Linked DNA regions of Duganella zoogloeoides. The protein of the gene in region 1 interacts with the protein of each later gene in a pairwise test. Links are inferred from orthologs where the notes say so. Each region holds a gene or a part of one and is shown on either strand. Other genes may lie near its edges.

Region 1 (4,362 bases):
CGGTGGGCAAGATCGTTGAAATCCTCGGCTCGCTCGACGACCCGGGCATGGAGATCGAAATCGCCGTGCGCAAGTTCAACGTGCCGCACGTGTTTTCGCCAGCCGCGCTCAAGCAGGCCAACAAGCTGCCCGACCACGTGCGCGAAGCCGACCTGGGCGAGCGCGTCGATCTGCGCGACGTGCCGCTGGTCACCATCGACGGCGAAGACGCGCGCGACTTCGACGATGCGGTCTATTGCGAACCGGTCAAGATCGGCCGCGCCAACGGCTATCGCCTGATCGTCGCGATTGCCGACGTGAGCCACTACGTCAAGCCGAACGATGCGCTCGATACCGACGCACTGGAGCGCAGCACGTCGGTGTACTTCCCGCGCCGCGTGATCCCGATGCTGCCGGAAAAACTGTCGAACGGCCTGTGCTCGCTGAACCCGGCCGTCGATCGCCTCACGCTGGTCTGCGACGCCGTGATCACCGCCAAGGGCGAGATCAAGGCGTACCAGTTCTACCCGGCCGTAATCCACTCGGCCGCGCGCCTGACCTATACCGAAGTAGCCGACATCCTCGGCGACAAGCAGGGACCGGCAGCCAAGCGCCGCCCGGGCCTGGTGCCGCACCTGGACAACCTGTACGACGTGTTCCAGGCCTTGCTGAAGGCGCGCAGCGAACGCGGCGCGATCGACTTCGAAACCACCGAAACCTATATCGTCAGCAATCCATCGACCGGCAAGATCGAAAAGATCATTCCGCGCACCCGCAACGATGCGCACCGCCTGATCGAGGAATGCATGTTGACCGCCAACGTCTGCGCGGCTGACCTACTGATTCGCAACAAGCACCCGGGCACGTACCGCATCCACGCCAGCCCCACCGCTGAAAAGCTCAAGCAGGTGCGCACGTTCCTCAAGCAGGTGAACCTGACCCTGGAAGGCGGCGACAAGCCGGCCGCCGGCGACTACGCGTCGCTGATGCGCCAGATCAAGGAGCGCCCGGACGCGTCGCTGCTGCAAACCATGCTGCTGCGCTCGATGCAGCAAGCCGTGTACAGCCCCGACAATATCGGCCATTTCGGCCTGGCTTACGAGGCGTATGCCCACTTCACCAGCCCGATCCGCCGCTACCCCGACCTGCTGACGCACCGCGCCATCAAGGCGATCCTGGTGGGCAAAAAATACGAGCCGAAGATTCCCGAGTCGAGCGTATTGAACACCAACGTCTCCAACGCCACGCGCAAGCAGCAGGCCAAGGACAAGGCCGAGGGCAAAGAGAAAAAAGCTGCCGACCTCACCATCTGGGACGCGCTGGGCGTGCACTGCTCGGCCAACGAACGGCGCGCCGACGAAGCGTCGCGCGATGTCGAAGCCTGGCTCAAGTGCTACTTCATGCAGGACAAGCTGGGCGAGGAATTCACCGGCATCATCACCGGCGTGGCCACGTTCGGCATCTTTGTCCAGCTCGACCAGCTGTTCGTCGAAGGCATGGTCCACGTCACCGACCTCGGCTCCGACTACTTCCAGTACGACGACGCCCGCCACGAACTCAAGGGCGAACGCACCGGCAAGCGCTTCCAGCTGACCGACCGCGTGACCGTGCAAGTGGTGCGCGTGGACCTGGAAATGCGCAAGATCGACCTGCGCCTGTCCGGTCCCGATGCACCGCCACCGAAGCCGGAAGGCAGCGGCAACGGCGGCAAGGATCGCAACAAGACCAACATCAAGCCGGGCCCGACCACGTCGCAGCGCCACGAGGTGAAAGCCACGGCAGCGGATAACAACGGCGGTAACAAGCCCAAGTCCCGTTCCCGTGGCGGCCGCAGCAAGAACAATGCCGCGGCGTCTGCCCCGGCAGCACCCCAGGCAGCAAAACCTGCCGCAAAAAGTAAGAAGAAGCGATAAGTAAATGAAGAACAAAATGATTTTTGGGTTCCACGCGGTGACCTCGCGCTTGCGTCACGAGGCGTCGTCGGTGGAAGAGATTTTCATCGACGCCACGCGCGACGACCGCCGCATGAAAGACCTGGTGGCCAACGCCAAGGCTGCCGGCGTGCGCATCATGCCGGTCGATTCGGCCCGCCTCGACAAGATCGTCGGCACTCGCCGCCACCAGGGCGTGATCGCCTTTGCGTCGCAGCTGGCGCTGGCGCGCAACCTCGATGAACTGCTCGACGCCATCGATGGTCCGCCGCTGCTGCTGGTCCTCGACGGCATTACCGATCCGCACAACCTCGGCGCCTGCCTGCGGGTGGCCGACGGTGTGGGCGCGCACGCGGTGATCGTACCGAAAGACCGCGCCGTGGGCCTGAATGCCACTGCCGCCAAGGTGGCCAGCGGCGCCGCCGAGACCGTGCCATACATCACGGTGACCAATCTGGCGCGCACGCTGCGCGAGCTGAAAGAGCGCGACATCTGGCTGATCGGCACGTCCGATGACGGCGAGAAGGGCCTGTACGAAGCCGATTTCACCGGCCCGACTGCGCTGGTCATGGGGTCGGAAGGCGAGGGCATGCGCCGCCTGACGCGCGAAACCTGCGACGTGCTGGTGAGCATTCCAATGTTCGGCTCGGTCGAGAGCCTGAACGTGTCGGTGGCGTCGGGCGTGTGCCTGTACGAGGCGCGCCGCCAGCGCATCGCCAAGGAAGCTTAAGTTCCAGCAGCACCCTGGGGCCTCCTGCCGGGAGGTCCTTGCAAGTCCCTCCGGCAGTTCCCTACGAGCTAAGCCAACTTACGCTAAGATACGCGTTTCCGTTGTCACTCGAACACCCATGTTCCACCATCTGCGCCAAGACATCAACAGCATCATCGAACGCGACCCCGCTGCCCGCAATGCCTGGGAAGTGCTCACCTGTTATCCCGGATTGCAGGCGATCGTCATGCACCGCTGGGCGTCGTGGTGCTGGTGGCACGGCGCCAAGTGGCTGGGGCGCTTCATCTCGTATGGTGCGCGCATCGTCACCGGCATCGAAATCCATCCCGGCGCCACGATCGGGCGCCGCGTATTCATCGACCACGGCTTTGGCGTGGTGATCGGCGAGACTGCCGAGATCGGCGACGACTGCACCATCTACCAGGGCGTCACCCTTGGCGGCACGTCGCTGCACGCGGGCGCCAAGCGACATCCCACTTTGGGGCGCGGCGTGATCATCGGCGCCGGCGCCCAGGTGCTTGGCGGTTTTACCGTCGGCGACTATGCCAAGGTGGGCTCGAACGCGGTACTCCTGAAACCGGTGCCTGCGGGCGCCACTGCCGTCGGCAATCCGGCCCATGTCGTCCAGAAGGATTTACTCGGCGCTGCCGCCACTCCCCTCGCTTCCAGCCCGTTCTCGGCCTACGGCGTCACGCCAAACGGCGACGATCCGCTGTCGAAAGCGCTGCGCGGCCTGATCGAAAACGCCGTCAAGCAGGAGGCGCGCATCGAGCGCCTGGTCGCCACCATGCGCGCAGCCGGCCTCGAGTGCCAGGGCGTGCCTGAATGTGATAAATTAAATTCCGATCAATTGAACAAGCTCGTCGAATAACGCGAATAACCAGAAGAAGGAACGCTGCACATGGAAACAACGCCCGAAGGCCTCGAGATACTGGACCCGTTCGAGCTGCGCGTGCTGGCCGTGCTGGCCGAGAAGGAAGCGCTCACGCCCGATAACTATCCGCTGTCACTGAACGCGCTGGTCAATGGTTGCAATCAATTGTCGAGCCGCGACCCGGTGATGTCGATTTCGGAAGACACGGTGGCCGAGGTGTTGCAGCGGCTGATGCAGGCCAAGTACGTCAACGGCATCACCCAGGCCGGTGCACGCGTGACCAAGTACGAGCACCGCCTGCGCATCAAGTTCACGCTGGAGCAGGACAAGCTGGCCGTGCTGACCATGCTGATGCTGCGCGGCCTGCAAACGGCCGGAGAAATCCGCACCCGCAGCGGTCGCCTGCACGACTTCAAGTCGGTGGCCGAGGTGGAACATGCGCTGCAATTTTTGATCGACAAATATCCGCCGCTAGTGTCGAAACTGCCGCTGGCGCCCGGCACCAAGGAGCCGCGCTACGGCCACCTGCTGGCCGGCGAAGAAGCGCTGGCACGCGAGGAAACCGCCGCCAGCCTGGGCGGCTCGGTCGGCGGTGCGGGGCAGGGGACAAAAATCGGCGCGCTTGAGCAGGAAGTGCAGCAGCTGCGCCGCCAGGTCGATGACTTGACGGCGCAGTTCGCCGCCTTCCGCCAGCAGTTTGAATAATCAGAAACGCTGCAAGCGCCTGATCCAGGCTTCGGAGCAGGGCGCAGCGACGAAGACAGTACGAGCGTACGGCGAGGAGTTGCAACGCCGCGCTGGAGGCTGGATCAGGCGCTTAACCTTCCTCGCGGCGGCGGCGCATGCGG
Region 2 (4,479 bases), 920 kb from region 1 along the record:
CCCGCGATGAAAAATTCTATCCCGATCCGGCCCGCCGCGACCCGGTCAGCGACAGCGACCGCGCCGAGAACCTGCCTGGCGATCCGGCCCCGTTCACCAAGCCTGTGTACGTGGTGGTGCCGGGCCAATGCACGGGCGCCTGCCTGGAAGCGCTCGACGTATTCTCGCTGTTCCCGAACACGAAATTGATCGGCGCGCCCAGCGCGGCCGATTCGTCGTACACCGACATCCGCCTCGAACCTTTGAAGTCGGGCCTGGCGTCGGTGGTGGTGCCGTCCAAGGTGGTGGTCAACCGCCCGCGTAGCGCCGCCACGTTTTACACGCCGGCCATCGTGGTCAACGACGTGGAATGGTCGCAGCGCGCCTTCCTGAAGGCCATCGAAGCGGACCTGGTGCGGCGTTGAACGACGCGCGCCACCGCTGGCGCGCGGGCTTGGGTGTGTTCGTGATTTTTTTGCGCCTGGGGCTGACGTCGTTTGGCGGCCCCATCGCCCATCTCGGCTATTTTCACGACGAGTTCGTGACGCGACGGCGCTGGCTCACGGCAGCGGACTACGCCGACCTGGTGGCGCTGTGCCAGTTCCTGCCCGGCCCCGCCAGCAGCCAGGTGGGCATGGCGCTGGGGCTCTTGCGCGCCGGGTACGCCGGGGCGTTGGCGGCCTGGGCCGGTTTCACCTTGCCGTCGGCCATCCTCCTGATCCTGTTTGCGCTGGGCATGGCCCGGCACGGCCAGCTGTTGTCGGCCGGTGTCGTGCACGGCCTGAAAGTCGTGGCGGTGACCGTGGTGGCGCAGGCGGTATGGGGCATGGCGCGTAAGCTGTGCACCGATCTGCCGCGCGTGCTGCTGATGGCCGGTGCCGCCGGTTGCGTGGTGCTGGCCCCGTCGGCGTGGGCACAGGTGGGCGTGATCGCTGCTGCCGGCATCATCGGGCTGCTGCTGTTCCGGTCCGGTGCCGGCGATCCGCCGGTGAGCTTGCCGATCATGATCGGCCGCCGCGCCGGCGCCCTGTGGCTTGCGCTGTTCTGCTCGCTGCTGATCGGCCTGCCGCTGGCGGTGCAATGGCTGCCGGGCCAACCGTTGGCCATGGCGGACGCATTCTATCGCAGCGGTGCGCTGGTGTTCGGTGGCGGCCACGTGGTGCTGCCGCTGTTGCAGGCCGAGGTGGTGCCCAGCGGCTGGGTGGGCAAGCAGACGTTCCTGGCCGGCTATGGCGCAGCGCAAACCGTGCCGGGGCCGCTATTCACGTTTGCGGCCTTTCTTGGCGCGTCGATGACGGTCGCGCCGTCGGGCTGGCTCGGCGGCGCGATCTGCCTGCTGGCGATTTTCCTGCCGTCGTTCCTGCTGCTGGCCGGCGCCTTGCCGTTCTGGCGTGACCTGAGAGGCAATCGTCGCGCCCAGGCGGCGCTGGCCGGCATGAATGCGGCCGTGGTGGGCTTGCTGCTGGCGGCCTTGTACGACCCGGTATGGACCGGCGCCATGCTTGGGTGGCGTGACCTGGCGCTGGCACTGGTTGCGCTGGCCGCGCTGATGTGGTGGAAGCTGCCGCCGTGGCTGGTGGTATTGGGTTGCGTTGCAGCAGGCTGGTTCTTGTTCAGCTAGCGAGCCGGTTCAGGGCAGTGCGGATCGCCGGCACCAGTTCGCCGGCCGTCATGCCGATCGGGCCGATGCCGCTGACCACCAGCGCATCGGCTGCCGCACCATGCAGCCACACTGCCGCCAGCGCAGCCGGCCACGGCGGGCAACCTTGCGCCAGCAGTGCGGCACAAACGCCGGACAACACGTCGCCGGTACCGGCCGTGGCCAGCGCCGGGTTGCCGGTGGGGTTGATCACGCAGTGGCCGTCCGGTGCGGCGATCACGGTGCCCGACCCCTTTAATACCACCACCGCCTGCAGGCGCGCGGCCAGCGTGCGTGCTGCGGCCACGCGGTCGGCCTGCACGGTGGCCACGGTGGCGCCCAGCAACCGCGCCGCTTCCAGTGGATGGGGCGTCAGCACGGCGTTCTTGTTGCGGTGGGCAAGGGCGTGCTGCAAGTGCGGGTCGCGGGCCAGCAGGTTGAGGGCGTCGGCATCGATCAGCAATGCGCTGTTGCTGGCGATGGCGCGCGCCAGCAGGTCTGCGGCCGCGGCCGAGTCGCCGAGGCCGGGGCCGATGGCCAGCGTGGCGCGCTCGAAGTCGTAGCCGTCGGCCAGGCGGCACATCAGTTCGGGCTGGCCGCTATCGGCTGGCAACGGATCTTCGGGAAACAGCACGTAGACGCGGCCGGCGCCGGCGTGTAGCGCCGCGCGTGCCGACAAGAGCGGCGCCCCGCGCAGGCCGGGTCCGCCCCCAATGACGGCAACATTGCCGTAAGTGCCCTTGTGGCCGCTGTGGCGCCGCGCATGCAGGTAGCCGGAGAACAGCTCCGGCTGGTTCAGATGCAGTGGCGTCGGCGGGAACAGCGCCGGGTCGATGTCCAGGTCCGCCACCTCGACGCTACCCGCATGGTCGCGGCCCTCGTTGGTGTGCAGGCCGGGCTTGTCGCCGATAAACGTGATGGTGTGGCTGGCGCGCAGCGCGATGCCGTCGGTCCCGACGATGGCGCCGGTGTCGGCATCGAGGCCGCTCGGCACGTCGAGCGCGAGGACCGGGCAAGGCAACCGGTTGACTGCTTCCACCAGTTGGCGCAGGCCGCCGGCGACGGGCCGCGCCAGGCCGATGCCGAACAGGCCATCGAGCACCAGTTGCCAGTCCGCCGCCTGCAAGGCTGCCGCCATAAATTCGTCGACGGTTGCCATTTGCCGGTCGGCCTCGGGCGGTGCCGCGTTGGGCAAACCGCCGACGATGAGGGCGCCGTTGCCGCCCGGCGCGCGACAGCTGCTGGCATGCGCAGCCGGCGGCAATGCCTCGACCAGGCGCGCGCCCGCTGCTGTCGCGCGCTGCCAGGCAGCGGCCCGTTCAGGCGACTGCGTGGCTGTGGGCGCGACGTGCCCCACGGTCACCGCAATGCCGGCCGCAGCCAGGTGGGCCGCAGCTTCCAGCGCGTCGCCGCCGTTATTGCCGGGCCCGGCCAGCACCAGTACCTGCTGCAATGCCAGTCCCGGTGCCGATCCCGGTGCCGATACATGCGCCGAACCTTGCGCCGGTGTCCGCGCCGGAACCTGCACCGATGCCTGCGCCGGACCCTGCGACGGTGTATGCGCCGTTTCCGGCACCGGTGCCCGGGCAGGGAGCCGCTCCGCTGTGCTGGCGGCAGCAGGCGGACAGGATAGCAGGCGCTGCGCGGCGCACGCTGCAGCGTGCCCGGCGCGGCGCATCAACTCGCCCTCGGGCAGCATGGCGGCGGCAGCGTGTTCGATGGCGCGGATGTCGGCAGTGCGGTAAAGTGGCTTCATGCTGTCATATTAACATCGGCAATGATGCAAGCCGTGTTGGGTAACGGACGGCACACGCACTACAATAGCAGCTACACCGATAGTTAAGAGGCATGCATGGATTGGCAATTCTGGATCGACCGTGGCGGCACTTTCACCGATATCGTGGCGCTGGCGCCCGATGGCCAACTGCGCACGCTGAAGCTGCTTTCCGAAAATCCCGAACACTATGCCGACGCCGCCATTGCCGGTATTCGGCAACTGATGGGGGTGGCATCGCACGAGGCGATCCCGGTTGAACGCATTGCCGCCGTCAAGATGGGCACCACGGTTGCCACCAACGCGCTGCTCGAGCGCAAGGGCGAGCCGACCGTGCTGGCGATTACGCGCGGTTTCGGCGACGCGCTGCGCATCGCCTACCAGAACCGGCCACGCCTGTTCGACCGCCACATCGTGCTGCCCGAACTGCTGTACACGGACGTGATCGAAATCGACGAGCGCATGGGCGCCCACGGCGAGACGGTCGTGCCGCTCGACCTGGCCACCGCGCGCGTGGCGCTGCAGGCGGCCTACGACAGGGGCTTGCGTTCGCTGGCCATCGTCTTCATGCACGGCTACCGCTACCACGCCCACGAAAACCGCGTGGCCGAGGCCGCGCGTGTCATCGGCTACACCCAGGTGTCGGTTTCGCACCAGGCCAGTCCCTTGATGAAACTGGTCGCGCGCGGCGACACCACCGTGGTCGATGCTTATTTGTCGCCGATCCTGCGCCGCTACGTGGACCTGGTGGCCCGCGAACTGCCGGGCGTGAATTTGCAGTTCATGCAGTCGTCCGGCGGGCTGACCGATGCCAGGGCGTTCCAGGGCAAGGACAGCATCCTCAGTGGTCCTGCCGGCGGCATCGTCGGCATGGTGCGCGCCAGCCAGCTGGCCGGTTTCGACAAGGTGATCGGCTTCGACATGGGCGGCACGTCCACCGACGTCTCGCATTTCTCGGGCGAGTTCGAACGCGTGTTCGAAACCCAGGTGGCCGGGGTGCGCATGCGCGCGCCGATGATGAGCATCCACACCGTGGCCGCCGGCGGCGGCTCGGTGCTGCACTTCGACGGCAGCCGCTACCGCGTCG
Region 3 (4,455 bases), 1.1 Mb from region 1 along the record:
TTGTAACCGATCGACACCAGGAGGCCGTCCATTTCCTTCTCGATGCGCGCCACTTCGCGCAGGCCGATGTCGTGCACCTGCTGTGGCGTATAGTCCGAGGACGTCATCTGGCGCAGCGCCACCGCGTAGGCCTTGTCGCCGTCAGGCAGGCGCCAGAGACCAGCATCGTCGGTGGTGCGCGGCAGCTGCTCGCGCAGCAGCGCGCGGGTGCGCTCGAACGCCGGCAACACCGACTTGGCCACGATCGCCTGCGCCTCGGCGGCGAATTTGGCCTGCTGCGCGGGCGTCACATCCTTGACCTTTTCCATGCGCTGGGCAAAGGTGGTGACGAACACGTTCTTGTCGGCGCCGCCGTCGAGGAAGCGATCGAGCTGGCCGATGGCGGAATTGGTGATGAAGGTGGGCATCAGGAAGCCGCGGCCGGCCGCGTCGCGCGCGCGGCCGATGCCGGTATCGACCTTGCCAGGCACCGCCTTCAAGCGAGCGAGGTAGTTCTCGATATCGCGGCGGTTGCGGATCGGATGCGCTTGCGTGAGGAAGTTCACCAGCTGCACGTGCAGACCGGTAAACTGGTTGAACACGAAACGGTGGTCCTCGAACGGCGCGCTGTCGATGGTGCCTTGCAGATTCCAGGCGATGGTGGCCATGCCGGCGCGTTCCTGCGGCGTCAACGCCTTCCGGTCCATCGCGTTCAATTTCGCCAGCGTGGCCTTGGCGCTGGCCACTTCGGCCGCGCGGTAGGCGGCAGTATTCGGTGTGAGCAGGCCGTCGAGCTTGTCCTGCTCGGCGCCCTTGAAGTACTGGATGCGCGTGGCTTGCTCGGGGTCCTTGCGCACCTTGTCGCTGGCGACCTGGTTGGCCCAGTCGTCGAATTTGGCGGCGGAGGCTGCGGGAGCGGCGAGGGTAAACGCTGCGGCAACGTACAGCGCTAACAGTGGACGGGAAGTTTGCATCGGCACGGCCCTTATGTGGAGGAAAACTCGGAAGAAGAACCGCACGAGTGTAGCCGAGTCAGGCGTGACAGGCCAGCGCCCATTGCACGTGTTCGCGCACCAGCGGCGACGGGTCGTCGCAGCGCGCCTGCAGCGCCGCGACAATCGCTGGATCGCCTTTGGCGCCGGCCGCCGCCGCATTACCGAGGCCCACGGCCAGGTTGCGCAGCCAGCGCTCGTGGCCGATGCGGCGGATCGGACTGCCTTCCATCTTGCGGTTGAATTCCTCGGCGCTCCAGCCGAACAACTCGATCATCGACGCATCGCCCAGGCCGTGGCGCTGGTCGAAGTCGGGCAGCACCGCGCGCTCGGCGAACTTGTTCCACGGGCAGGCAGTCTGGCAGTCGTCGCAGCCGTACACGCGGTTGCCGATCAGCGGGCGCAGCTCGAGCGGTATGGCGTTTTTCAGTTCGATGGTGAGGTACGAGATGCAGCGCCGCGCATCAAGCCGGCCCGGGCCCAGGATCGCCTGGGTGGGGCACGTCGTGATGCACGCGCTGCACTGGCCGCAGTGGCCGCTGATGGGCGCGTCCACCGGCAAGGGCAGATCGACCAGGAATTCGCCCATGAAGAACATCGAGCCGGCCGTGCGGCTGAGCAGCAGCGTGTGCTTGCCGCGCCAGCCCAGGCCCGCTTTTTCCGCCAGCGGCAATTCCATCAATGGCGCCGAATCGGTAAATACCCGGTAGCCGAAGTCGCCGATTTCAGCTTTGACTTTATCGGCCAGCTGCTGCAGCCGCGCGCGCAGCACCTTGTGATAGTCGCGGCCGCGCGCATACACGGAGATCACGGCCGCGCCGGGGTCCGCCAGGCGGCGCGCCTCGCGCGCGCGCCAGTCGTTTTCCGTGTCCCTCGGCAGGTAGTTCATGCGGGCGCTGATCACGCGCACCGTGCCCGGCACCAGTTCGGCCGGGCGCGCGCGCAGCATGCCGTGGGTGGCCATGTAGTCCATTTCGCCATGCATGCCGGCGTCGAGCCAGGCTTGCAGGCCGGCCTCCGCGTGGGACAGGTCGATGTCGGTGATGCGGATCTCGGCAAAGCCCAGCTCCACACCCCAGCGCTTGATGCTCAGGGCCAGTTGCGCTAAATTGGATTCGGACAGGGACATCGGCGTGGAAGATAGAAGCGCTGGCGGTTACAATGGCTGGCGATTTTGCCTGCCATAACATCACATTTTATTCGATGCCGGAGATTGAAGCCCATATGAACGCTCAACACGCCCATTTCAAAGCCCATCTCGCCGAGGAAGCAGCCACGCTGGCCCTCGGCGCGTCGCTGGCGCGGGCGTTGGCGCCTGGCCTGACGATCTACCTGCACGGCGACCTGGGCGCCGGCAAAACCGCGCTCACGCGTGCGCTGCTGCACGCGGCCGGCCACGTGGGCACGGTCAAGAGCCCAACATACACCTTGTCGGAACCGTACCAGGTGCAGCTGGACGGACGCGCCGTGGCCGTGATCCATTTCGACCTGTACCGCATGGGCAGCGCCGAGGAATTCCTCGACGCCGGCTTCCGCGAAGATTTTAATGGTGACAACATCTGCATCGTCGAATGGCCGGAAAAGGCCGAAGGCGTGCTGCCGCCTGCCGATATCGACCTGTATCTGACCGTGGCAGGCGTGGGCCGTGATGTAGAATTGCAGGCGTCTACCGCCCTGGGTACCTCATGCCTTCAACGCCTCAAATTCGCCGCCCAGTTGTGAGCGATCCACTCGCCCCCGTGGTCCGCAACCGCCGCACGGTCCTCAAGGCCGGCGCCACCCTGCTGCTGTCGGTGATCGCGCCGCTGCCCGCGTTTGCCGCGCAAATCCTTGCCGTGCGCGTGTGGCCGGCCGATGACTACACCCGCGTCACGCTGGAAAACGACGCCGAACTCAAGACCACCCACTTCATGGTCAAGGACCCCGAGCGCATGGTGGTCGATATCGAGGGGCTGGAGCTGAACCCCACTCTGAAGGGCCTGGTGGCCAAGATCCAGTCCAACGATCCGTACATCAAGCAGGTGCGCGTGGGCCAGAACCGGCCCAACGTGGTGCGACTGGTGTTCGACCTCAAGGAAGAAATCAAGCCGCAGGTGTTCACGCTGGCGCCGGCCGGCGCGTACAAGCACCGCCTGATTTTCGATTTGTACCCGGTCAAGGAAGCGGACCCGATTGCCGCCATGATCGAGGAAGGCAACTGGACCACCGGCGAGAAGGCCGCCCCGCCCGCCGGTGCAGCGCAACCGGCGCAGCCACCGATCGCGGTCCAGCCCACGCCGCAGGACCAGTTGCAGGCGCTCAAACCCGACATCAAGGCCGAGCCACGCGCCGAACTGCGCGAGCAGGTCAAGACTGCCGAAGCACAAACCCGCCCGCCAGCCAAGGGCGGCAAGGCCGACAAGCTCGAACGCATCATCACCATCGCGCTCGATCCGGGCCATGGCGGCGAAGACCCCGGCGCGTCCGGGCGCAACGGCAGCCGCGAGAAGGACATCGTGCTGGCGATCGCCAAGCGCCTCAAGGGCAAGCTCGAAGCCATCCCCAACATCCGCGTGATGCTCACCCGCGACGGCGATTATTTTGTCCCGCTGGGCAAGCGCGTGGAAAAGGCGCGCAAGGTGCAGGCCGACCTGTTCGTCTCGATCCATGCCGACGCCTTCGTGCAGCCCACCGCGCGCGGCTCGTCGGTGTTCGCGCTGTCGGAAAAAGGCGCCAGCTCGTCGGCGGCGCGCTGGCTGGCGGACAAGGAAAACGAGGCCGACACCATCGGTGGCGTCAACGTGCGCTCGCACGACAGGCAACTGGCCAGCGTGCTGCTCGACCTGTCCACCACCGCGCAGATCAACGACAGCCTCAAGCTGGGCAAGTCGGTGCTGGCCGAAATTGGCGGCATCAACCGCCTGCACAAGGGCTCGGTCGAGCAGGCCGGCTTCGCGGTATTGAAGGCGCCCGACATTCCATCGATCCTGATCGAGACCGCCTTCATCTCCAACCCGGAAGAAGAAGCCAAGCTGCGCGACGAGAATTACCAGAACCAGATGGCCGACGCCATCGTCAAGGGCATCCGCACCTACTTTGCCCGCAACCCGCCGCTCGCCCGCAACAGATTAACCTGAACTCTCATACGGAAACCACATGGCTGTCACGATGACGCAATTTGGCGCGCTGCCCGCAGTGCAATTCACCGCGCCGGACGGCGCCCAGGCCACGGTCGCGCTGTTCGGCGCCCACCTGCTGTCCTGGAAAACCGGCGACGGCGTGGAACGGCTGTTCGTCAGCAGCCAGACCCCGCTCGACGGCAGCAAGGCCATCCGCGGCGGCGTGCCGGTCATCTTCCCGCAGTTTAATGTGCGCGGTCCCGGCCTGCGCCACGGCTTTGCGCGCGTGTCCACCTGGCGCCTGGCCGACAGCGGCGGCGACAACGGCGGCTCGTTCGTGGAACTGGTGCTGGACCAGAGCGACCTGGCGCCGGAACACGCGCAGG

What was found.
Region 2: the proteins of rlmB (region 1) and SR858_RS11935 interact in binary tests that used the Escherichia coli proteins (3 or more experiments, as listed by UniProt). The link is inferred for Duganella zoogloeoides from one-to-one orthologs.
Region 3: the proteins of rlmB (region 1) and tsaE interact in binary tests that used the Escherichia coli proteins (3 or more experiments, as listed by UniProt). The link is inferred for Duganella zoogloeoides from one-to-one orthologs.

What each region holds. Positions count from the first base shown.
Region 1 is NZ_CP140152.1:1,757,096-1,761,457, forward strand. What follows is about bases 908-3,768. They hold rlmB (23S rRNA (guanosine(2251)-2'-O)-methyltransferase RlmB), read left to right. Parts: upstream 908-1,896; coding sequence 1,897-2,640; downstream 2,641-3,768. Other genes in these bases: rnr (ribonuclease R), read left to right, coding at 908-1,892; cysE (serine O-acetyltransferase), read left to right, coding at 2,759-3,511; SR858_RS07845 (YceH family protein), read left to right, coding at 3,542-3,768. Outside these bases: more of rnr, read left to right, coding at 1-907; more of SR858_RS07845, read left to right, coding at 3,769-4,219; SR858_RS07850 (hypothetical protein), read right to left, coding at 4,332-4,362. UniProt on the Escherichia coli protein: Specifically methylates the ribose of guanosine 2251 in 23S rRNA.
Region 2 is NZ_CP140152.1:2,678,791-2,683,269, forward strand. Bases 984-3,961 are described here. They hold SR858_RS11935 (NAD(P)H-hydrate dehydratase), read right to left. Parts: upstream 3,375-3,961; coding sequence 1,593-3,374; downstream 984-1,592. Other genes in these bases: chrA (chromate efflux transporter), read left to right, coding at 984-1,600; SR858_RS11940 (hydantoinase B/oxoprolinase family protein), read left to right, coding at 3,471-3,961. In the rest of the region: SR858_RS11925 (hypothetical protein), read left to right, coding at 1-404; more of chrA, read left to right, coding at 401-983; more of SR858_RS11940, read left to right, coding at 3,962-4,479. UniProt on the Escherichia coli protein: Bifunctional enzyme that catalyzes the epimerization of the S- and R-forms of NAD(P)HX and the dehydration of the S-form of NAD(P)HX at the expense of ADP, which is converted to AMP.
Region 3 is NZ_CP140152.1:645,546-650,000, reverse strand. What follows is about bases 991-3,944. They hold tsaE (tRNA (adenosine(37)-N6)-threonylcarbamoyltransferase complex ATPase subunit type 1 TsaE), read left to right. Parts: upstream 991-2,195; coding sequence 2,196-2,693; downstream 2,694-3,944. Other genes in these bases: SR858_RS02910 (N-acetylmuramoyl-L-alanine amidase), read left to right, coding at 2,657-3,944; queG (tRNA epoxyqueuosine(34) reductase QueG), read right to left, coding at 1,012-2,100. Also shown: SR858_RS02925 (DUF885 domain-containing protein), read right to left, coding at 1-953; more of SR858_RS02910, read left to right, coding at 3,945-4,087; SR858_RS02905 (D-hexose-6-phosphate mutarotase), read left to right, coding at 4,107-4,455. UniProt on the Escherichia coli protein: Required for the formation of a threonylcarbamoyl group on adenosine at position 37 (t(6)A37) in tRNAs that read codons beginning with adenine.